DNA from 4 places in the Massilia oculi genome. Region 3 is predicted to be linked to each of the others. Evidence: predicted binding sites of a transcription regulator. Region 3 holds the regulator's gene; each other region holds the start of a gene.
What was found. The regulator sigma-54, encoded in region 3, starts transcription at its own class of promoters, with help from an activator protein. The targets are predictions, from matches to a motif close to TGGCANGNAANCTGCTTT.
Positions count from the first base shown of each region.

Region 1: a site for sigma-54 is predicted at 3,496-3,513, ahead of DIR46_RS13225 (PEP-CTERM sorting domain-containing protein). Genes of this name have one in related genera too.
Region 2: a site for sigma-54 is predicted at 1,984-2,001, ahead of glnA (type I glutamate--ammonia ligase). Genes of this name have one in related genera too.
Region 4: a site for sigma-54 is predicted at 3,672-3,689, ahead of DIR46_RS06380 (choice-of-anchor E domain-containing protein). Genes of this name have one in related genera too.

Region 1 is NZ_CP029343.1:2,888,173-2,894,143, forward strand. It holds gene DIR46_RS13210 (acyltransferase family protein) at 190-1,272, opposite strand; tRNA gene DIR46_RS13215 (tRNA-Arg) at 1,559-1,634, opposite strand; gene DIR46_RS13220 (c-type cytochrome) at 1,810-2,703, shown strand; gene DIR46_RS13225 (PEP-CTERM sorting domain-containing protein) at 2,816-3,457, opposite strand; gene DIR46_RS13230 (right-handed parallel beta-helix repeat-containing protein) at 4,045-5,499, shown strand; gene DIR46_RS13235 (hypothetical protein) at 5,549-5,971, opposite strand, start outside.
Region 2 is NZ_CP029343.1:1,775,672-1,781,642, forward strand. It holds gene DIR46_RS08225 (DUF4124 domain-containing protein) at 1-344, opposite strand, end outside; gene glnA (type I glutamate--ammonia ligase) at 506-1,921, opposite strand; gene DIR46_RS08235 (rhodanese-like domain-containing protein) at 2,239-2,694, shown strand; gene DIR46_RS08240 (hypothetical protein) at 2,691-3,446, shown strand; gene DIR46_RS08245 (hypothetical protein) at 3,740-3,928, shown strand; gene DIR46_RS08250 (CocE/NonD family hydrolase) at 3,921-5,918, opposite strand.
Region 3 is NZ_CP029343.1:2,490,145-2,496,115, forward strand. It holds gene DIR46_RS11505 (enoyl-CoA hydratase/isomerase family protein) at 1-779, opposite strand, end outside; gene hpf (ribosome hibernation-promoting factor, HPF/YfiA family) at 903-1,262, opposite strand; gene DIR46_RS11515 (RNA polymerase factor sigma-54) at 1,338-2,813, opposite strand; gene lptB (LPS export ABC transporter ATP-binding protein) at 2,825-3,577, opposite strand; gene lptA (lipopolysaccharide transport periplasmic protein LptA) at 3,589-4,137, opposite strand; gene lptC (LPS export ABC transporter periplasmic protein LptC) at 4,186-4,791, opposite strand; gene DIR46_RS11535 (KdsC family phosphatase) at 4,803-5,357, opposite strand; gene DIR46_RS11540 (KpsF/GutQ family sugar-phosphate isomerase) at 5,357-5,971, opposite strand, start outside.
Region 4 is NZ_CP029343.1:1,373,844-1,379,814, forward strand. It holds gene DIR46_RS06360 (tetratricopeptide repeat protein) at 1-130, shown strand, start outside; gene DIR46_RS06365 (flavodoxin family protein) at 309-1,379, shown strand; gene DIR46_RS06370 (GntR family transcriptional regulator) at 1,432-2,190, shown strand; gene DIR46_RS06375 (PH domain-containing protein) at 2,236-2,844, shown strand; gene DIR46_RS06380 (choice-of-anchor E domain-containing protein) at 2,934-3,617, opposite strand; gene DIR46_RS06385 (SDR family oxidoreductase) at 3,782-4,573, opposite strand; gene DIR46_RS06390 (M16 family metallopeptidase) at 4,677-5,971, opposite strand, start outside.

The sequences.
Region 1 (5,971 bases), 400 kb from region 3:
GAAACACAACCGGACTCAACGACGCTTCACTGCCGCGTCAGGTCGATGCAACACGCATATGACAGGTTCCCATCGCTCCCTGCGAAAAGAGAGAGAAATTTTAGCATTGACTCAACAATATACAGCGCAACGATGGATATCGTGCGCTATTGCTTTAAAGCCAATATTGATTTAAAGCAAGTTTGAGCATCAGATTTTTGCCCCAGCCCGCGGTGCATCCACCACCGGCACCGGGTCGGCAACCGCCGCCATCCTCGGGCCCCGGCTGCCTGCACCTATGAGCAGGGGAAATAGCCGTGGCATCAAGGTTTCGGCAATTCGATAGACAACGACAAGCACGGCCGTCACCAGCAATGGCGCCATGATCCAGTACAGGGGATAGGGCAAGGCGCTGCCATAGCGACCGTACAGGATCCAGGTCAGCAGCAGCAACGGCGCATGCGCCAGGAACATGAAGAAGCTGTATTTGCTCATGCCGGCCAAGCATGGTCCGAAGCGGCTCGCCGCCAGCCAGGCGGTCGCAGGCCAGATCAGGAAGGGAGCGACCAGACGCAGATAGGTCGTGTTCGCGACACGGAAATGCACGATGGCGGCGCAGGCGAGCAGGAACAACAGGAAGCACGGCATTGCAAAGCGGTCGAGCAGGCGCAGGTTCCAACCGCGCACGGCTGCCATGCCGCCGACATAGAAGAGGACGGCCATGATGTCGCGCAGCACCAGCACGCCATCATAGTTTTTCAAGAACACCACCGACACCAGGACCAGGCCCGGCCACGCATAGTTGCGCAACAGCCAGCCGAACGCAGGCGCGAGCAGGATCAGCACCAGCAAGTCGCGCAGGAAATTCAACGGGTAATTAATAGGCGACGCGGTCAGGCCGAACGCCGCATTGAGCCAGGCCATCGGTTCGAATGGCCACAGCTGCGCCGACATCTCGATTCCGGCAGCCATTTGCGCCCCCAGGGCCAGCGGCACCAGCGGCAGGTTGAAACACAGGAAGGGCAGCAGGATCGTGCGCGCCTTTTTACTGAAGAGGCGCGCCGGCGCACGGTCGAGGGCGGCGCCAAACAGCAGAAAGCCCGAGATGACGGTCAGCACCGGAACGGTGGCGCGGAATACGGCGAGCTGGAAAAAGGCCTTGGTGGCGTCGAACCAGCCGTTGCCGATCTCGGCCATGGGCACGTACTGTGGCGTATGCAGCATGATGACGCCGAAGATCATCACGAAGCGAAGAACGGCGATACGGTCGCGAAGGCCACGGTCGAGAGTCATGGAAGGTCCTCTTTCAAGAGAGCGAAGCGTACGCAGGGAGGTCGCCGTACACGGGCGCGTGATATTGCCGGATCGCGCCTACCGGCGGTGATCGGTCCGTCAACTTTCTTACATTAAAGTCAACAACTGGCAATGTCAATTGTGCGCATGCACCATTCCACAAAAGTGTGCGATGCGACGACGACGGGCGGAATCGGACGCGGGGCGGCGACATGCCGGCGCATACGGAAAGATCGGGAAGAGAAAGGGGAAAAAGGGGAACTGCTTGGCGGCAATTATGCCGGAATGGCGCGGCTGGCTGGGATCGAACCAGCGACCCTTGGCTTCGGAGGCCAATACTCTATCCACTGAGCTACAGCCGCGCTGGAGGCGTGACGAAGGATACAGTCTTTCCGCAAGTACGTCCATGGGAAGAAGCGGAAAAACCCCTACACCGAAGCAGGATTACACTATAATAAGATGCTTGACGGCATTTGCAAAAAGCCACTAGATCGCAGTGCCCCAGTGGCCGGTTTTTTTAATTGAATTAAGGAAATCATGAGCGACGCACACAACGAACACCAATCCCTCATCCGCACGCCAAAACAGCTCGTCGTCGCCGTCACGGGATTTTTCCTGGTTATTGTTCTAGGCATCATATTGCTGGTCGTTTTCGTGACCAGTACCGCTACCACAGGCGCCGGCACCGACAGCCAGAGCGCCGAAGCGATCTCCAACCGCATCCGCCCCGTCTCCGAAGAAGGATTCACCCTGGTCGACGCCAACGCGCCGCGCGTGCTGCAGGCCGGCGGCGCCGTCTATGCCGCCACCTGCGCGGCCTGCCATGACAGCGGCATGGCAGGCGCGCCGAAGACCGGCGACAACGCCGCCTGGGGCGCGCGCCTGGCGCAGGGCTATGACACCATTCTCAAGCACGCCATCGAAGGCATCCGCGCGATGCCGGCCAAGGGCGGCAACCCGGACCTGGACAACCTGGAGGTCGAGCGCGCCGTCGTCTTCATGACCAACAAGAGCGGCGCCAGCTTCAAGGAGCCGGCCGAGCCCGCGCCCGCCCCGGCAGCCGCCGAGGCGCCGGCCGCTGGCGCCGCTGCGCCGGCCACTGCAGCAGCTCCGGCGCCAGGCGCGGCGGCAACGCCCGCCCCGTCCGCTGCAACTACCGCCGCGCCAGCCATTGCCAGTGCCGACGCCGGCAAGAAAGCCTACGATTCGGCCTGTATCGCCTGTCATGGCGCTGGCATCGCCGGTGCGCCAAAGTTCGGCGACAAGGCGGCCTGGACGGCACGTCTCGGCCAAGGCGGCAACGTAATGTACGAGCACGCGCTCAAGGGCTTCCAAGGCAAGACCGGCTTCATGCCGCCGAAAGGCGGCTCCACCCTTCCCGATGCGGACGTCAAGGCGGCCGTCGATTACATGGTCGCCGCCGTGAAATAAAGTACGCAGCGACAGCGCATTGCGGCAAAAAAAAGCACCCGGTCGGGTGCTTTTTGTTTTAAAAAGATCATGAACGTTGCCTTGGCGCAACGCAACAATACCATCTTGCCGATCAATGCTGGCGGCGTCGGCGCGCAGCCAACATTGCCATCATTCCAAGCCCGATCAGCAATACGCCGGCTGGTTCAGGAACCGCAGCAGGCCGCTCACTGACAAAGAAATCGAAATTGATGCCCAGGATGCCTTGTCCACCTAGGGCTGCGCTCTCGAATACCAGATCCGCGGTCGGGAAAAAACCATCCCAGGGGGCGGCCTGGCCAACCTCATCGACAAGATTGCCGGAATCGGTCAACAGTTTACTATTGGAATCAAGAAAAGAAACGCGCGCATCATAAAGGAATACCGAACGCAGCAAATCCAAGCCGTCGCCAAACGTTCCAATACCGTAGACACCGGTTTCATCTGCCACCGGGAACAGATCGCGATCGGCGCGCAACTGGATACTGATGAGCGAGCGGCCATTACCCAGCTCGGTTTCGGATTCCGAGACAGTAATCGGCAAGAATTCCCATGCGCCGAGTTCGCTTATTCCATCGAAAGTGGCAAGAGCATAAAAAGCTTCGTTGCTATTATCCCGGTCGAGATACAAGGAATACGTCGATCCTGCTGCGACGACAGGCGCGGCAACGGCGGCCTGGGGCGCCAGTGCCAGGGTTGCCATCATGACAAGGATCGATCCAATCAATCTGTACACATTTCTCTCCTTACTAAAAACATCGAATGCTTAATTTCTAAGCAATAAGTATGCCGAGTACCTTTTCTTTGGAAAATCAATTGCTTGAACAGGCATCGTCGGAATCGTCCCTCTGCGCTGTAAAGTATCCCGACAGCACCTTTCGGCAGCGAGATCCGCTAACGCGCCCCAGTCCCGCTCGCTGACGCACCTGCCTTTTTCGATCCCGACTCCCTCCATCGCTGCATCTCGCTCCTGCCTTGCATCCGCATTTCTATTTGAAATGTATGTGGATTCATGCGTGATCCATTCGTACGCGTCTCTGCGGAGTTTTTCTCTTTGGCGATCAGGAACCGTCGATACCGGCTTCCCGAACCACCATTTATTCTTTCAGGAAATATTAAGCAGGCCTCCTTGAAAGCACATCGCCACTAAAAAAATGATTGCAAGAAATAGTTGCACTTTATACTCGATTATTCGCAATTGTTAAACATTTCCATTTTGCACTGTCACAATTCGTTACAAGTGTCTCCGAGTAAACATCGTATGCTTCAAAACTTTCCAGCAGGAATAATTCCATTTGGAATTTCTTTACAGGACTAAATCACATGCAACGATTCCGCACCAATTCGTCGAGCAAATCCGTCAACTTTCGCCTGAGCGCCGCGTTGCTGATGGCGCTGGCGGCTGTGGGCGGCGCCTCGGCCGCCACCCTGTCGGTGGGCCCGGGCAAGACCTATGCGGCGCCGTGCGCCGCCTTTGCCAAGGCCAAGGCCGGCGACATCGTCGAGATCGACGGCAGCAAGACCTATAGCGGCGACGTCTGCGCCATCAGTACGAGCAAACTCATCATCCGCGGCGTGAACGGCCGCCCGAAGATCGATGCCGCCGGCAAGAACGCACAGGGCAAGGCGATCTGGGTCGTCAAGGGCAATGACATCACGGTCGAGAACGTCGAGATGTTTGGCGCGAAGGTGCCGGACAAGAACGGCGCCGCGCTGCGGCTCGAGGGCACCAACTTCACGCTGCGCTCCTCTTACCTGCACGGCAATGAAAACGGCATCCTGAGCGGCACCAACACCAGCAGTCATATCGTGATCGAATACAGCGAGTTCGGACGCAATGGCGGAGGTGACGGTTATTCGCACAACCTGTACATCGGCAACGTCGGCAGTCTTGTGTTCCGCTACAACTACTCGCACGATGCCTGGGTCGGCCACAACCTGAAGTCACGCGCCCGCGTCAATACCATCAGCTACAACCGCTTCTCGAGCACTCCGTCGGGCAGCCTCAAGGCCGGCACGCCGAGCTACGAGATCGACCTGCCGAACGCCGGTACCGCCTATGTGATCGGCAACGTGATCCACCAGCCTGCCGTCCACAACAATCCGGGCATGCTGGCCTACGGCATGGAAGGCGCGACGAACCCGGGCAAGGACCTGTATGTCGTGAACAATACCTTCATCAATGACGACAGCTCGCGCGGCACCTTCGTGCTCGTCGGCAGCAAGGTCACCACGCCTGTCCTGCTGCAGAACAATATCTTCAGCGGCATCGGTAGCGTGACCAGCCAGGGCAGCGCCATCCAGAAGAGCAACTACCGCTCGGTGGCCGCCGGTTTCGTCAACCGCGCGCTGTTCGACCTGCATCCGCTCGCCAATGCGCTGGTGATCAATGCCGGCACGGCGCCGGGCAAGTCGGCGGCCGGCGTCAGCCTGGCGCCGACCGCGCAATACAAGCATACGGCGGCCAGCGAGAGCCGTTCGGCATCCGGCGCACTCGATATCGGTGCGTACGAGGCCTCGGGGTCGACGTCGACGCCATCGAACCCGGCGCCGGCTCCAGCCCCGTCGCCGGCGCCGGGCACGCCCGAAACCTGGAACCAGTGCGCCACCGAGGGTTATACCTGTTCCTTCACCGGCACCCGCGAAGTGCGCTTCGGTGTATCGGGCGCCTACAGCACCAAGGTCATCACCGCCAAGACCGCCTGCACCACCAAGGTGTTCGGCGATCCGAAGAAGGGTATGTCGAAGACCTGCAGCTATTCCAGCCTGGCGCGCTGATCGACCGTCCTGCGCCACGGCGTGGGACGAGCATGACGCACCGGTCGCCCTACCTCGCGGCGCTCTTCCTGGACACCAGGCGCCAGTACAGCTGCTTCGCATACGGTTCTGGGCGCGACTGCATCGCGATCAGGTCTTGCAGCAGCCGTTCGGGAGCACGCCGCATGATGCGCGCGACCGGCGGCACGGCAAAGTTGCGGCGCGCGATCTGCTCGGCGATTTCCTTGTTCAGGAGCGAGGACTCCTTCAGGACCAGGGCGATGAACAGGTCGCGCACGCGCCGGTAGGCCGCAAGGTCGAAGGCCCGGTTGTAGTTGTCGAGCTTGCCGGCGATCTCCAGGGTCAGCTGGGTCCGCAGGCATTTCCAGCAGGTCGAGCAGTTCACCACGCCCGCCTTCGGCTTCACGCAGACGTCGAGCGTGTCGAACGTCGCCGGTTCATCGGCAATCAGCTCGGTCTTTTCGAAACGCGT
Region 2 (5,971 bases), 710 kb from region 3:
TCCTCGATGCGCAGCTCGTCGCCCAGGATCTCGCGCCGCTCGTCGTCGCGCGCGCGCTGCACCACATTGTCCACGCGCGGGAAGCTGGACGGGGTGCTGGCGGCGGCCGGGGCGGGCGCGCTTGCCGAACCCGATCCGCCGGACGAACGCGGGGCCGGGATGGGCGCGGAGGCGGCCGGCGGCGAACTGTAGCCGGTATCGATCAGCTGGCACTTGCCGACCTTGGTGTCGGTGTACAGCGGGCGGCCGTTGGCGTCCATACAGCGGTAGATCTGGGCCTGGGCCGAGGCGCACAACAGCAGGGCGAACATGGCCACGGCGCCGTGAAAAACGATGTTTGTCATTCCTATCACTCGGTAGCTGGCATCGGCGAAAAGATGCATTGTAGTCGCGCCCGACTATACCCGAAGCAACAAAAAACGCGGGGAAAGCCATCGCTTTCCCCGCGTTTCATGGCATCGCCGTGGAGCTTGGCGATGCGTAGGCACAACATCTTGCCAACTGATTACGACGAGTAGTACATGTCGAATTCGGCTGGGTGCGGGGTCATGCGCAGGCGCTGCACTTCGTTCATCTTCAGCTCGATGTAGGCATCGATCATGCTGTCGCTGAACACGCCGCCGCGGGTCAGGAACTCGCGGTCCTTGTCCAGGGCTTCCAGCGCTTCTTCGAGCGAGGCGCACACGGTCGGGATCAGCTTGTCTTCTTCAGGCGGCAGGTGGTACAGGTCCTTGGTCGCGGCTTCGCCCGGGTGGATCTTGTTCTGGATGCCGTCCAGGCCCGCCATCAGCAGCGCGGCGAAGCACAGGTAGACGTTGGCCAGCGGATCAGGGAAGCGGGTCTCGATGCGGCGGCCTTTCGGGTTCGCCACGTGCGGGATGCGGATCGAGGCCGAACGGTTGCGGGCCGAGTAGGCCAGCTTGACCGGGGCTTCGTAGCCCGGCACCAGGCGCTTGTACGAGTTGGTGCCCGGGTTGGTGATCGCGTTCAGCGCGCGGGCGTGCTTGATGATGCCGCCGATGTAGAACAGCGCGGTTTCCGACAGGCCGGCATAGCCGTCGCCTGCGAACAGGTTCTTGCCGTCTTTCCAGATCGACTGGTGCACGTGCATGCCCGAGCCGTTGTCGCCGTTGATCGGCTTCGGCATGAAGGTCGCGGTCTTGCCGTAGCTGTGGGCCACGTTCCAGATCACGTATTTCAGGTTCTGGGTCCAGTCGGCGCGCTCGACCAGGGTCGAGAACTTGGTGCCCAGCTCATTCTGGCCGGCGCCGGCCACTTCGTGGTGGTGCACCTCGACCGGGATGCCCATCGATTCGAGGATCAGCGACATTTCCGAGCGCATGTCCTGGAACGAATCGACCGGCGGGACCGGGAAGTAGCCGCCCTTGACGGTCGGGCGGTGGCCGCTGTTGCCGCCTTCGAATTCCTTGTCGGTCGACCACGACGCTTCTTCCGAGTCGATCTTGACGAAGCAGCCCGACATGTCGATCTTCCAGCGGACCGAGTCGAAAATGAAGAATTCAGGTTCCGGGCCGAAGTAGGCGGTGTCGCCGATGCCCGACGATTTCAGGTAGGCTTCGGCGCGCTTGGCGATCGAGCGCGGGTCGCGGTCGTAGCCCTTGCCGTCCGACGGTTCGATGACGTCGCACTGCATGAACAGCGTGGTCTCTTCCATGAACGGGTCGAGGTTGGCGGTGCTCGGGTCCGGCATCAGGAGCATGTCCGAGGCTTCAATACCTTTCCAGCCGGCGATCGACGAACCGTCGAAGGCGTGGCCGGATTCGAATTTGTCCAGGTCGAAGTGCGACACCGGGACCGTGACGTGCTGTTCCTTGCCGCGGGTATCGGCGAAGCGTAAATCAACGAATTTGACTTCGTTGTCCTTGACCAGTTGCATTACATCTGCGGCGGACTTTGCCATTCGGAATCTCCTAATTGAAAAAAGGAAGTCGGGTCATGAGAACCGACAACTTGCATCATGTTGAAGCACGAAGCATGCCAACTTGGTGATATGCCACGTGCCAACTTGTTCGCATGAGGGCATGCGCAAATCGTTCTTGGGGGACGGGCCAGTTTACCCATAAAATCGCGTCGATCGACAGTCTTGTCGAAAGATTGTCAGCGCAGCTCGAATGCACCAATCAAGTGCACTTGCATCACGATGCACCATTTCAGAGCAGGATACACTGATCCACGGTGGTGCAGCACCAGCGAATGCCCAAAAACGGAACGAACATCATGACGACAGAAAATATTCTAGCGGCTGCGCGCCAGCGCGGCGCAGGCCAGCCCTATGCCGGTGCGGTGACGCCGCAGGAGGCGTTCGAGCTGCTCAAGAGCAGCCCGAAGGTCAAGCTGGTGGATGTGCGCACCAATGCCGAACGCGACTGGGTGGGCCGGGTCGCCATCCCCGACGCCCAGCATGCCGCGGTGCAGTGGGCCACCTATCCGGGCGGCGTGCCGAACCCGGACTTCGGCGCCCAGCTCGAAAAAGTCGCCAGCCCGGATGAAATCCTGCTGTTCCTGTGCCGCTCGGGCGTGCGCTCGCGCCACAGCGCCCGCGTGGCGACCGAACTCGGTTATGCGAATGCCTTCGACATCCTCGAGGGCTTCGAGGGCGACAAGGATGGCGAAGGCCATCGCAAGACCGTCGGCGGCTGGTGCAAGGCGGGATTGCCGTGGGTGGGTGCATGAGCGCGCAGGTGGCAGAAGGGGCAAGCAATCCCATGGAACGCCTGGTGGCGGCGCGCGAACTGGCCGACCAGGGGCAGTACGACGCAGCGCTGCAAGAGCTGACCTGGTTCCACGAGCATGCGCTGGAAGAGGATCCGTCGCTGGCCGGTGTGCGCCGTTCGTATGCGCTCGCCGACTGGGCCGTGCTGGCCGAAGCCCATCCGCCGGCGGACGCGGCGCTCGAGGCGGTGCGCGAACGCGGTACCGCCCTGCTGCTGGCCGGCCAGGGCAACCGCGACCACCTGCTCGACGTGGTCTCGATCGACCATGCGCGCGACCAGCCGGCGCGCACGCGTGACTTGTTCCTGCAGTTGGAAAAGGTGGCGCCGGCGCTGGCCGCCTCCTGCATCCGGGTCGTGCTGCCGCAGGTGATCGCCGCCGGCGACGCCGCGCTGGCCGAACGCCTGATGCCGAACCCGGAAGAGAACATCCGCCAGCATGCCGACTACCTGATGGACGCCTTCCGCGAGCGCCGCAAGCGTTTCACCAGTGCGCCCAGCATCCCGGCCGAGATCCACAACTATGTGCAGGACGTGAACGCCATCCTGGACGTGCTGGCGGCGCGCGGCCGGCACGCCGACGTGCACCGCCTGCGCCAGCTCGCGGCCGACGCGATTCCCGCCACCACCCTCCGGCGCGAGGTGCGCGCCGCACTCGTTCCCGGCGCGCCGGCGTGGTACGAGCGCGGCGTCCCGCGCCGTCGCAACGCGTAGGGTCGGCCCCGGCGGCCCCGTAAAACCGAAACCGCAAAACCGGGGTCAGGTCTGACATTCGGACACGTTCTCAGCCTTAAGCAGATCATTACAGCTCGAAAGGCTCGAGACAATCACGCTTCGGTTAAGGACTGCAGAGCCCGTGTCCGATTGTCAGACCTGACCCCAAAGTAACCCGTGACCCCACAGTAACCCGGCGTTGGCGGCCCCGTAAAACCAAAACCGCAAAACCGGGGTCAGGTCTGACATTCGCGCCCAGCATCCCGGCCGAGATCCACAACTATGTGCAGGACGTGAACGCCATTCTGGACGTGCTGGCGGCGCGCGGCCGGCACGCCGACGTGCACCGCCTGCGCCAGCTCGCGGCCGACGCGATTCCCGCCACCACCCTCCGGCGCGAGGTGCGCGCCGCACTCGTTCCCGGCGCGCCGGCGTGGTACGAGCGCGGCGTCCCGCGCCGCCGCAACGAACGGCTCAGTTAGGGATCACCTTAGACATCACCTCAGGCATCACCTCAGGCATCACCATCAGCTGGAGTCCCGAGGCCGTGCCCGGCGCGCGATACACGCGCTGGGTCGCCTTCCTGAAGTCTTCCGGCTTCGCATCGGGAATGCGCATGAAGGTCTGCGGATTCAGGTCGATCAGCGGGAACCACGAGCTCTGCACCTGCACCATGATGCGGTGGCCGCGGCGGAAGGTGTGGTTCACCGACCCCAGCTCGTAGCTGATCGCTTCCACCTTGCCGGGCACGAAGGGCTCCGGCGTCTGGTAGCTGTTGCGGAACTTGCCGCGCAGCGGATTGCCGCGCACCAGCTGCTGGTAGCCGCCCAGCTTCAGGGCCGGCGGGGCGACGTCGCTGCCCGCGCGCGGCGCCGCCGGCGTCGGATAGTCGGCCGGATAGACGTCGATCAGCTTCACCACCCAGTCGGCGTCAGTGCCGGTGGTCGAGACGAACAGCTTCGGCAGCACGGGGCCGGCAACCGTGACGTCTTCTTCCAGCACCTCGCTCTGGTACACCAGCACGTCGGGACGGGTCGCGGCGAAGCGCTGGTCGGACACCATGTACTCGCGCGGCACGCCCTGCGCGGGGTAGCCGATGTAGGGCACTGGACGCTTCGGATCGGCCACGTACTCGTCATAGCCCATACCGCCGCCGGCCGGCTGCTGCCAGGTCAGGCTGCCGTTGGCGTTGAAGTACAGGGTGCGCGCCCGGGCCGGCTTCGGCGGCCAGGCGTCGTAGCTGCGCCAGACATTGGTGCCCGTCTCGAACATGGTGACCGGCGCCAGCTCCGTGGCCGGCTTGATGCCTTTCAGGTGCTGCTCGAAGAACGGGAACTGGATATTGCGCCGGAAGTAGTCGCTCGTATTGGCGTCGAAGCGCACGTGGCCGAGCCGCGCGCCGTCGCCGCGCATCCAGCCGCCGTGCACCCATGGTCCCACCACCAGCTTGTTCACCGCGGCCGGATTGTGGCGCTTGACGGCATCGTGAACGGTGAACGGACCCTGGAAATCCTCGGCATCGAACCAGCCGCCCACGGTCAGCATCGCCGCCCTGACGTTCTTCATGTGCGGGCCGATGGCGCGCGACTGCCAGAACTCGTCATAGGTATCGTGCTCGATGTTCGGCATGAACAGCTCGCGCTGGCGCTCGCTCATCGTGCCCGCGATCGCGCCCAGCGTCAGGCGCTTCAGGAAGAAATCGTAGCCGTCGGCCTCGTCGTAATCGAAGCCGCCGCCCGAGGCCGACTTGGGCGATGGATTCGGCGCCGCGACGAAGGACGAGTAGAAGTCGAAGTTGGCGGCCAGCTTGAACGCGCCGCCATGGTAGGAATCGTCGCCCATGTACAGGTCGGCGATCGGCGCCTGCGGCGAAGCGGCCTTGATCGCCGGATGTGAATCGATCACGCTGGCGGCGGCGTAGAAGCCGGGATAGCTGATGCCCCAGATGCCGACCTTGCCGTTGTTGTTCGGGACGTTCTTGAGCAGCCAGGCAACGGTATCGTGCATGTCCCGGGCCTCGACGCCCTCCCCCTTGCCCAGCGCCGGCTTGGCGTGCGGCGTCATTTCCTGCCACGCGCCCTCGGACATGTGACGGCCGCGCACGTCCTGGACCACGAAGATGTAGCCGGCCTCCTCGAATTCGCGCGAAGGCCCGAGCGATTCCGGCATCCAGTCCACGCCGTAGCGCAGCGCTCCTTCGGCGCGTACGCCCGCGCTGTACGGGGTACGCTGCATCAGGAATGGGTAGGCGCGCGAGCTGTCCTTCGGCACGTAGACCGCGGTGAACAGGCGGGTACCGTCGCGCATCGGGATCCGGTATTCGTACTTGGTATAGGCTTCGCGCACGGAGCGCCTGGCGGGAGCGCCATCGGGCGCTGCCTGCATGCCGGCGGCAAAGGCCGGTGTAGAGACGGCATCCGGGAAATGAAGCAGGAGACCGAGGACGAGAGCGGACAGCGGACGGCGAATCATGACTTCCTTCGAGTAAAAACACTGGGGGCGCCAGTGTAATCGCAATCCGGAGC
Region 3 (5,971 bases):
GGCGTCTCGTCGCGTTCGAGCGAGGCCATGATGGCGGCGACCGAGCCGGCGCCGAAGTGGGTATCGACCAGCGTGCGCCGGGCCTGCAGCTCGCTCTCGCCTGCCGCTTGCGCGAACGGCGCGGCGAAGGCGCGGATGGCGGCGGGAAGTGCGGCGCCGCCGGTCGTCTCGATCAACGCGTTCAGGGCCGGCAGCTCGGCGCTGGGCACGAACACGTCGGCCAGGCCCACGTAGAGCGCGTCGGCGGCCTTGATCGTCAGGCCGGTCAGGCCCAGGTAGTTGCCGAGCCGGCCCGGCGCATGCGACAGGAAGTGGCTGCCGCCGACGTCCGGGAACAGGCCGATGTTCACTTCGGGCATGGCCATCTTCGTTCGTTCGGTCACGATGCGCAGGCCGCAATCCGGCCCGCCCTGGGCGATGCCCATGCCGCCGCCCATCACGACGCCGTCCATGATGGCGATATAGGGCTTGGGATAGAAGTGGATCAGGTGGTTCAGCGCGTATTCTTCGGTAAAGAAATCCTCGAGCAGCGCGCTGCCGCCGGTCGGCCCCTTCTGTCCGACTTCATGGAAGAAGCGAATGTCGCCGCCCGCGCACAAGGCCTTCTCGCTGCTGCTGGTGAGCACGACTGCATCGACCCGCCCATTGTCGCGCCAGCCAAGGAGGATGTCGGTCAATGCGCGCACCATCTCGAGCGACAGCGAATTGAGCGCCTTCGGGCGGTCCAGTGTGATGATGCCGGTGCGGTTGGCGATGCGGGTCAGGACGTGGTCGGTCATGGGTTGATCCATCATGAAGAGACCTGCATTTTACCGAACACGCGCCTCGGGTAGAACTGAAACGCTGGATGCAAAAAGGGCGTCCCCTCAGACGCCCTTAGCTAGTGTGAGCCCTGCGCCTGATCAGGCGACAGCAGCGTCTTCGCCGCCGATTTCCGGCATGCGTTTGATCGAGGTACGGCTATGGTCTTTCAATTGCTGCTTGTGTTTGAGGATCTGTCGGTCCAGTTTATCCATCAGCGTGTCGATCGCGGCGTACAGGTCTTGCGCGACGCTTGCCACGTGCAGGGTCTTGCCCGACACCTGGACGTTGATCTCTGCTTTCTGCCTTTTTTCTTTTTCAGTGAGGTTGTCGACGGCCAGGAAGACGTGGGTGTCGATCACCTGGTCGAAATGGCGAATGATGCGCTCGAGCTTATTCTGAACGTATTCACGGATGGCGGGGGTTACTTCGAGATGATGGCCACTGATTGTGAGGTTCATACACACTCCTTTGAAAAGGTTGCACCGTGTGGACCACACCAACGCGACAAGGCACGACGGGTGTGGACGGCGCAGTTACAAGGACTTGCGGAGGCTTACAGGGGGTATCTTGAGGGCTTCACGGTATTTTGCAACCGTCCGGCGCGCGATGACCATGCCTTGTTCCCCGAGCATCTCCGCGATCTTGCTGTCGGACAATGGGTTCCTAGGGTCTTCTGCTCCTGTCAATTGTGCGATGAGCGCACGGATTGCCGTCGAGGATGCTTCGCCTCCCGCCTCGGTGGCAACGTGGCTGCCGAAGAAATACTTCAACTCAAACATGCCGTGCGGGGTCAGCATGTATTTCTGCGTTGTGACACGAGAAATTGTGCTCTCGTGTAGGCCTAGTGTATCAGCTATCTCACGTAAAACAAGGGGCCGCATGGCAACCGCGCCATGCGAGAAAAAATTGCGCTGGCGCTCGACGATCGCCTCCGCCACACGCAGGATGGTGTCGAATCGCTGGCGCATATTCTTGATGAGCCACTTCGCTTCCTGCATCTGCGCGCCCATCTGCGCCTCGCTCTTGCCCTGCTTGAGCAGGCTGGCGTACAGGCTGTTCACGCGCAGGCGCGGCATCACGTCCGGGTTCAGGGTGACCGCCCAGCCGCTCTTGGAACGGCGCACGATCACGTCCGGCACCACGTAGTCCGACACGTTCGAGGCAAACGCCGCGCCCGGGTGCGGATTGCATTGGCGCACCACGGCCTGCACCTCGCGCAAGTCTTCGTCGTCGCAGTCGAGCGCCTTCTTCAGCTTGCTGTATTCGCGCTGGGCGAACCAGCTCAGGTAACCCTCGACGATGGTCAGCGCCATGCGCCGCGTCACCAGCGGCACACCGGGCATGCGCCGGATCTGCAGCGCCAGGCACTCGGCCGCGCTGCGCGCGCCGACGCCCACCGGGTCCATGCTCTGCACCAGCGCCAGCGCGCAGCGCAATTCGTCGATCTCGATCCCGAGCTCTTCGGGCAGCCTGGCGTGGATCTCGTCGAGCGGCTCCTCGAGGTAGCCGTTGTCGTCCAGCGCATCGATCACCAGCTCGGCCAGCGCACGGTCGCGCGCCGACAAGGTGGCTTCGCGCACCTGCTCCATCAGATGTTCGCGCAGGGTTATAGCGCAGGCTTCCAGTTGCGGGCGGCCGTCCTCGTCCTCGCCGCCGCCCGACGATGGCGCGCCGCCTTCGCTCCAGTCGGCATCAAAGCGATCGTGGTCCGCGCCGTTCTCGAAACCCTCGCCCTCCTGCGCCGGCGCGTCCTGGCCTTCGGCCTGCTGGCCGGGGGCCGGTGGCGCCTCGCCGTTGGCGGGCGCATTGTTGATCGCGCCATCGGCCAGCAAGCGTACCGAACGGTCGAGCGGATCGTCGAGCCGCTCGAGCAAGGGGTTATCGCCCAGTATCTGCTCGATCTCCTGGTGCAGCTCGAGCGTCGACAGTTGCAGCAACCGGATCGACTGCTGCAGTTGCGGCGTAAGCGCGAGGTGCTGCGAAGTGCGAAGTTGCAGGGACTGTTTCATCTAGGCGTCGCTCACATGCGGAAGTGTTCACCCAGGTACACGCGGCGGACCGACTCGTCCGCGATGATGTCGTCAGGGCGGCCGGAGGCAAGCACCGCGCCCTGGTTGATGATGTAGGCGCGGTCGCAGATGCCGAGCGTCTCGCGCACGTTGTGGTCGGTGATCAAAACGCCGATCCGGCGCTCCTTCAGGAAGCGCACGATGCGCTGGATCTCGATCACGGCGATCGGGTCGACGCCGGCGAACGGTTCGTCGAGCAGCACGAAGCGCGGATTGGTCGCCAGCGCGCGCGCGATTTCCACGCGGCGGCGCTCGCCGCCCGACAGCGACAGCGCCGGATTCTCGCGCAGCTTCTCGATCTGCAGGTCGGCCAGCAGGGTGTCGAGGCGCTCGTTGATCTGGTCTTTCGACAGCGGCTTGCCGTTGTCCTTCTGCAGCTCGAGCACGGCGCGGATGTTCTCTTCCACCGTCAGCTTGCGGAACACCGACGCCTCCTGCGGCAGGTAGGACAGGCCCAATACCGCGCGGCGGTGGATCGGCAGGCTGGTGATGTCGGTGCCGTTGATGTCGATCGAGCCGGCATCCGACGGCACCAGGCCGACGATCATGTAGAACGACGTGGTCTTGCCGGCGCCGTTCGGACCCAGCAAGCCGACCACTTCACCGCATTCGACCTGCAGCGACACATCGCGCACCACCAGGCGCTTGCCATAGCTTTTCTGCAGGCCCTTGACGACCAGGGTGCTGCAATCGCCCAGCTCCATCGGGATCGCCGTCATTGCGCGCCTCCGGCCGGGGCGCGCTTGGGCGACAGGATCAGGGTGCCGCGTCCGCCGCCGGCCTTGGTCTGGCCGCTGACGTCGTTGCGCACGGTGGCCACTTCCTTGCGGTTGTCGTAGGAGATGAAAGGTCCGGTGATCTGGTTGGTCATGCGCGAATTCTCGAGCTCCTTGATCAGGGCGTTCGAGTACAGGCGCACCAGCTCGGAACGCTCGTCGTACTCGATGCGCTCGGCCTGGCCTTCGACCCACAGGTCGGGGCCGCCGTCACGCTTCTGGCGGAAGGTGGTCAGCTTGCCGTTGGACGCGGTGAGCGTCACGCTCATATACCCTTCCGGCGACTCGTTGACCACGGCGCGGTCGGCCTTGAGCAGCAGCGTGCCGCGGGTCAGGACCACGTTGCCGGTGAAGACGCGGGTGCCCGTGATGCCGTCGACGTCGGCGGAGTCGTATTCGATGGTGGCCGGCTTGAGCGAGTCGGCGCGCTCGGCGGCCGCGGTCAGCGACAGCAGGGAAAGGAAAGCGGCAGCAAGGAGTTTTTTCATGGTTGGAAACGGGTCTCGGGTTGGCACGCGGCGCACGTCGTTCAAGGATCAGCGCTGGCGTGGCGGATAGACGATCTGGCCGCGGCTGGACAGGTGCATCTGCTGGGTCGCATTGTTGGCGACCATGCCGGTGCCCTTGAGCGTGGACGCGCCAAGTTGCATGTCGATCGGCAGATCGGTCTTCACGATTTCTTCATCGGGCAGCACGGTGAGCGCCTGGCTGCGCACGCGCAGCGCCTCGCTCTGCGCGGTCTTGGGACGCTGCAGGTCGACGTCGCCCATCAGTTCGACCCGGTGCTCCTGGTGATGAATCTGCGCGTTCTTCGCGACCACCGTCATCGGCGGGCGGCCCGGCTCGACGCCGCGCAGCACCGGCTCGTCGACGTGCGACACGTCGCCATTCGGAATGTGCGCAAGGCGCTTGCCCGACACCAGATAGCTCGGCTGGCCATTCTCGGTCATGCGCACGAACGAAAAATTCTCGACGATGTAGTCAGGTTCGTCCGGCGGCCCGCCGAGCTGGGCGTCGATGTCGGACGCCTGCATCAGCTGCAGCAGCCAGAAGCTGCCGAAGGCGAAGAAGGTGCCGATCACGATCATCGCCAGGAGATTCCAGCGGTGCGCGGTGCGCTTGTTGACGACGACGGTAGCCATTTTTTATAACCTCAGGCGAAGTACGGCGCGAGCGCCTGGTCGTAGGTGCCTTGGGCGCGCATCACGAGGTCGCACACCTCGCGCACCGCGCCGCGGCCGCCGCCATTCCTGGTGACGTAGTGCGCGCGATGCTGCACCTCGGGGTGGCCGGTCGGCACCGCGACGGCGAAGCCGACGCGCGCGAACAGCGGCAGGTCGATCACGTCGTCGCCGATGTAGCCGCACTGCTCGGCCGTGAAGCCGGTCGCTTCCAGCAGCCTGGCGAAGCCGATGCGCTTGTCGTGGATGCCCTGGTGGACGTGCGAGATGCCGAGATCGGCCGCGCGCTTGACGACGATCGGCGACAGGCGCGCGCTGATGATCGCGGTCTGCACGCCGGTTTTATTCAATAACTGGATCCCCAGGCCGTCGAGGACGTTGAAGGTCTTGGTGACTTCGCCTTCCGGACCATAGGTCAGACTGCCGTCGGTCAGCACGCCGTCGACGTCGAAGATCATGACCTTGATGCGCGCCGCGCGTTCCATGTGGGCCAATGGGGTAATGGCTGGGATAAACGTGTCGCTCATCAGATCACCTTGGCGCGGGTCAGGTCGTGGATGTGCAGCGCGCCGACCAGGCGGTCGTCCTGGTCGACCACCAGCATCTGGTTGATGCGGAATTCTTCCATCACGGCGACGGCGTCGACCGCCAGCTGCTCGGGGCGCACGCGGCGCGGGTTGACATGCATCACGTCGCGGATCTGGATGTCCGAGAAGTCGTGCATGCGCTCGATCACGCGGCGCAAGTCGCCGTCGGTGAACACGCCCACCGGACGGCCTTCGGCGTCGACGATGGCGGTCATGCCGAGGCCCTTGCGGGTGACCTCGAGCAGCGCCTCGACCAGCGAGGTTTCGGGGCCGACGCTCGGCACCGCGTCGCCGCTGCGCATCACGTCGCGCACATGGGTCAGCAGGCGCCGGCCCAGTGCGCCACCCGGATGCGAGAGCGCGAAGTCCTGCTCCCGGAAGCCGCGCGCATCGAGCAGCGCCACGGCCAGCGCATCACCCATCGCAAGGGTGACGGTGGTGCTGGTGGTCGGCGCCAGGTTGAGCGGACAGGCTTCCTTGTCCACCGCGATGTTCAGGTGCACGTCGGCCAGCATGGCCAGGCGCGAGGATGGTTTACCGGTCATGGCGATCAC
Region 4 (5,971 bases), 1.1 Mb from region 3:
GCGCCTGGGCATGGCGCAGGCGCTGGCCGGCAAGAAAGCCGAAGCCATCCAGACCTTCCAGACCGTCAAGGGCGGCGGCGGCGCCGGCGACCTGGCGAAATACTGGATCGTTCACCTGAACCAGAAATAATCCTTCGTCTGACGACGGACCCGCGAAAGCGGGCCGGGCTTGCCGCCCGGCCCGCTTTTTTCATGGCGGGTCATGCTGTCCCGCCGCTGCCGCCCGGTTTTGCTCCTGGAACGTGCGGGGCCGTACATTAGCGCGCCGCTCATCGCTCGATAATTGCCTTATTTGCATCGGAGGCGACATGACGACGGTACGCAAGGGCCAGGCGCCCGCCAAGCTGGGACGCAACGAATTCCACCTGCGCTTTCGCAGGGCCTTCCAGGACCCTGGCTACGAAGCGCTCGACCGCGAACTGGCGGCGATCGAGGACGTGGCCTGGGATGCCTATCAGGACGGCCGCAAGGCCCCGCACACGGTCAAGGCCGGCCCCGATTTCGTCGATCCCGGCTACGACCTGTCGGTCGAGTGGAAGGAAGCGCGCGACCGCCTGCTCGGCGCCGAGCGGCATCAGAAGGATCCCGGCTCGCGCAACCGCGTCCTCCTGATCAACGCCTCGGCCCGCAACGACGGCACCTGTCCCGGCGAAATCTCGAAGAGCTGGCGCATGACCCAGCTGGCCAAGGATGTGCTGGAAGACCAGGGCTTCGAAGCCGACGTGCTCGACCTCTCCCTGCTCAATTCCGACTACGACCGTCACATCCACCCCTGCAAGGGCTGCGTGTCGACGGCGATGCCGCTGTGCCACTGGCCGTGCAGCTGCTACCCGAACCATGCCGAACGCCAGGTGGGCGACTGGATGAACGAGATCTACGAACGCTGGGTGCTGGCCCATGGCGTCATCATCATCACCCCGGTCTACTGGTACCAGGCCCCGGCGGTACTGAAACTGATGATCGACCGCCTGGTATGCGCCGATGGCGGCAATCCCGACCCGACGTCGACCCATGGCAAGGACGCCGAACAGGCCAAGCAGATCGAGCGCGACGGCTGGAATTATCCGAAACACCTGGCCGGCCGCGCGTTCGGGCTGCTGGTGCACGGCGACGTGGCCGGCATCGAGGGCACGCGGCGCTCGCTGTCGGACTGGCTCGAATGGATGGGCTTGATCAACTCGGGCAGCTTCGGCCAGCTCGACCGCTACATCGGCTATTACGAGTCGTATGCCGACAGCCACGAGACCTTCGACAAGGACACCGCGGTGCAGGAAGAGACGCGCAACGTGGCGCGCGCGGTGGCCACCGCCGTGCGCGAGGTGCGCGCCGGCCGGGTCGCCGTGGTCAGCCAGCCCTTGAAGAATCCGCGTCCGAAATGACCGCCTGCCCGGCCTGCGGTATCATTTCCGGTCCGTTGACCACGCAAAACGCATGAATCCCCTCGTCCAGCTGATGCACGACTTCGCCAAGGCCAGCCTCGCCGCCGGCGCCGGCAAGCTGCCGCTCTACCAGCAACTGCAGCGCGCGCTGCGCCAGGCGATCGACAACGGTGTCTACGGCCCCTCGGGCGCCCTGCCCGCCGAGCGCCAGCTGGCGCTGGAGCTGGGCATCTCGCGCATCACGGTGCGCAAGGCGATCGACAGCCTGGTCGACGACGGCCTGCTGGTGCGGCGCGCCGGCTCCGGCAATTTTCTCAACACGCGGATCGAAAAGAATTTCGCCAAGCTGAGTTCGTTCTCGGAAGACATGCGCGCCCGTGGACGGGTGCCGAAAAGCAGCTGGCTCAAGCGTTCGGAAGGCCTGGTCACGCCCGAGGAAGCATTGCGCCTGCGGCTCTCGCCGGGCACGCCGGTGTACCGCTTCAACCGCCTGCGCTATGCCGACGATGCGCCGATGTGCCTGGAATACGCGACCATCGCCGCCTTCGCCCTGCCTTCGCTCGACGCCGTGGGCGACTCGATGTACGAGGCGCTCGCGGCGACCGGCAACCGTCCGGTGCGCGCGCTGCAGCGCCTGTCGGCCCTGCTGCTGGGCGCCGAACAGGCGCGCCTGCTGGATGCGCGCGAGGGCGATGCCGGCCTGTGCGTGGAACGGCTCGGCTTTTTGCGTGACGGGCGCGCGGTGGAGTTTTGCCGCTCGTATTTTCGCGGCGATACCTATGATTTCGTGGCCGAATTGAACGCCGCCTGAAGTAAGTGATGGTAATCTGGCAGCTTTCACCACGCGAGGACAACCATGTTCAAGAGAATGGCGGCGGAAGCACTGGGGCTGAGCGATATCGGCGTCATCGTCGGACCGGCGGACTACAGCAAGGTCGATGCGGACGACTACCTGTTCAACGAGGACGGTGAGCAGATCTTCTTCCTCATCAAGAGCAAGAAGGACGAGTACTGCTTCACCAACCTCGCGCTGATCCATGTCGACGGCGATTCGGCCGTGTCCTCGAAGCGTTCGATCAAGCGCTACGAATATGCGTCGACCCTGATCACCAATGTCAGCATCGAAACAGCCGGCACATTGGACATGGACATCGAGCTCAAGTTCAATATCGACGACACGAAGTTCTCGATCGACGTCAAGAAATCCTTCATCGAGCAACTGAAGGACATCTATAAAGCCCTGATCACGATCGGCAAGCAGCAACGCCGCGACGCGCTATGCCGCGACAATGCGCTGCGCACGCTGGACGCCACCGCCTCGGTCCACAAGCTCAATATCGCCCCCGGCGCCGGCAGCCTGGTCAGCCAGTACGGCGAATTGCTGGAAGCGCTGAACACGGCCATGCTCGATACGCACACCAGGCGCGATTTCAGCGACGTATTCGCCAGGTACATCCACAACTGAAGTTGGCGCCCATGAAAAAACCGTCATGCCGAGCAAGGCGGCAATGACGGTTTTTCCATTGCCGGCGTCGCGCCGGCGGCGTACCTGAATTACGCCTGCTTGCCCGAGCGGCGGCGACGCACAGCGCCGATCAGGCCGAGTCCTGCAAGCAGCGTCGCCAGGGTGGCCGGCTCCGGGACTTCGGCAAACGGGGTGTAGTCATACGAGACCTGCACCGCGCCCGATGCGAAGGTGTCGAATCCGGTCGTCACATTGCCAGGTCCCTTTGCGAACGAGGTGCCCAGCGCGCTCAGCCCGAGTTCGATGAAACCTTTGCCCGAGAACAGGGCGAAATCGCTGGCGCTGCTGCTCAGGAACGACTCGGCACGGCTTGCCTGGACTTCACCGGTGTGGATACCCGAGGTGCCGGCGAAATCGAGAACACGGTCATAGCGTCCGAGACTGTAAATCTGGTCGAATACCGGGTTGGCCACGACCAGCGTGGTGCCATCCGGGCGGGTCAGCTCGATGGTCGAACCCAAGGTCAGGGTGACCTTGGTCGCACTGCTGCCCCGGTTTTCGGCGAAGCCGGCGCCGCTGACCACGCCACTCAGGTCGAACTTGATCGAATTAAGGGTGCCCAGCTTCGTGTCGAACTTGTTGAAACGCAGCGCCTCGGACCAATCCGTTTCGGTGGCGCCAATACTGTTATTGAAGCTGATCACGGCGGCCTGGGCGCCAGCGATGGGGAACAGGGCGGCGGCAAGGGCCAGAGCGGCGAAAGTCTTTTTCAAGTTGATCTCACTGGGGTAGAAATGCATTGGTTGCATACGGCGACTGGCAACCAATAAGCATAACTCATGCCAATGAGAACTAAATGAGTTAAAACAAGGACTTAGTTTTTTGAAGCGCCAACTGCCCGGCGGGAGTGTAAGAATTTCCGACAGGCATAAAATTCTCACACAGCGGTAAAGCCGCCATCGACCACCATTTCGTGGCCGTTAATGTAGGACGCCATGTCCGAACACAACCACAGGGCGGCCTGCGCCACCTCGCCCGCCTCGGCGAAACGCCCCATCGGATGCGCCGCCTTGAGCTTCTTCTCGATGCCCGGATCGCGCTCGAAGGCGCGCGCCAGCATCGGCGTCTTGACCGCGGCCGGGCACAGCACGTTGACGCGGATGCCTTCGCGCGCGTACTCGGCGGCGGCGCTCTTGGTCAGGCCGACCACCGCATGCTTGCTGGCGCCATAGATCGCGTGGTTCGGGCTGCCGACCAGGCCGGCGATGCCGGCCATATTGACGATCGCGCCATGACCCTGCTTGAGCATCTGGCGCAGCTGGTATTTCATGCACAGCCAGACGCCCTTGACGTTGACGTTCATGATGCGGTCGAACTGCTCGTCGTCGGCGTCGGCCAGTGGCTGGCGCTCTTCCTCGACCGCGGCATTGTTGATCGCGAAGTCGAGCCGGCCATAGTAATTGATGGTCTTGTCGACCAGGGCTTCGACGTCCCCGGCGCGGGTGACATTACTTTGCACGAACAGCGCCTTGCCGCCGTTTTCGACGATCATCGCCGCCGTGGCGTGCCCACCGTCGATCGAGACGTCGGCCACGACCACGCTGGCGCCGGCACGGCCGAACGCCAGGGCGATGGCGCGACCGATTCCACTGGCGGCCCCGGTGACCAAAACGACCTTGCCGGTGAACGACAAACCGCCTGCCGGCTGCTGCTTGCTGATGGCCTTCATGATGCTCCCTGGATGAAACTTTTGCTTCCGAAAAGAAACATTTTAACGCATGGCTTCGTGCATTGTCACAATCCAGAGAGTTTTTGTCAGGAAACTGTTGTAGTTACGGCATAGTAACTACGGGTGTCGCCGGACCGCTTGCCTTGATTTTGTCGCCTGCCATGAATACCGATAGCTCAGCCGGATCGATCGCCTTGCGAAATGCGGCATTCAGCTGAGGCAAGGTGACCGCCTGCAGCTTGCGCTCGAGCTCCGCCGAGGCCTCGAAGGTCTTGCCGCGGTACAGGAACGAGGTCCAGCCCGAGGCGAGCGCGCCGTCGTTCGCGCGCGATTGCAGGCGCTGCTGCATCAGGCCCGACTTGGCGCCGGCCAGTTCCTCGGCCGTGAAACCATCCTTGAGCGCACGCGCCAGCTCGGCGCGCACCGCCGCATCGAGCTTGGCCAGGTTCTGCGGCGCCGCGATCGCATTGATCGTGAAGCTGCCGGCGCGGTCCAGGGTGCCCGGCGACACGTCCGAGCCACCGCCATACGACAGGCCATCCTGCTGGCGGATGCGGTCCATCAGGCGCGACTTGAGGCCGCCGTCGCCGAAGATGTAGTTGGCGAGCAGCAGGGCCGGATAGTCCGCATCGTCGACGTTCAGGTCCAGGTTCAGGCGCGCGATATAGAAGCCGTTTTCCTTGTCCGGGGTGTTCAGCGTGCGCGTCACCGGCGCCACCTCGGCATGCGCGACCAGCACCGGCGCATGCGGCTGGGGCGCGCGCCAGGCGCCGAACAGGGTATTGACCAGCGGCGTGATTTCCTGCGGATCGAAGTCGCCCACGATGGCCATCTCGGCCGGATCGGCGCCGTAGAACTGGCGGTGGAAGGCCTTGACGTCTTCGAGGCGCGCCGCCCTGGCTTCTGCAAGCTGCTCTTCCAGGCTCGGCGAGTAGCGAATATCGCCGCGCGGATAGCGGTTGAAGTGCTGGCTGAGCGCGCGCACGGCCGCGCTTTGCGGCTCGTTGCGGCCCGCTTCAATGCCGACCAGCAGTTGCTGGCGCAATTGCTCGAATTCGGATTCGGGGAAAGCCGGCTCCCTGAGCACATGGGCCACCAGCTCGAGCGCCTGCGCCAGGTTGGCGCGCGTGGTCTGGAAATGGGTCGGACTGCCGGCGATCTTGAGCTTGTCGAAGGCGTCGGCCAGTTCGGCGCGGGTATAGCGGGTCGTGCCGCGCATCAGCATCAAGTTCGTCAGGGCCTGGGTCGTGCCCTTGCCGAACAGGCTTTTCTCGTCGCCGAAGTGCTGGCGCAGGTCGACCGTCACGGTCTCGCCGCGGTTCTTCTTCGGCAGCAGGGCCAGCTTGACGCCGCCGGCCGTGGTCAAGGTGGTGCGCTTCATGATGTTTTGCTGGCTCG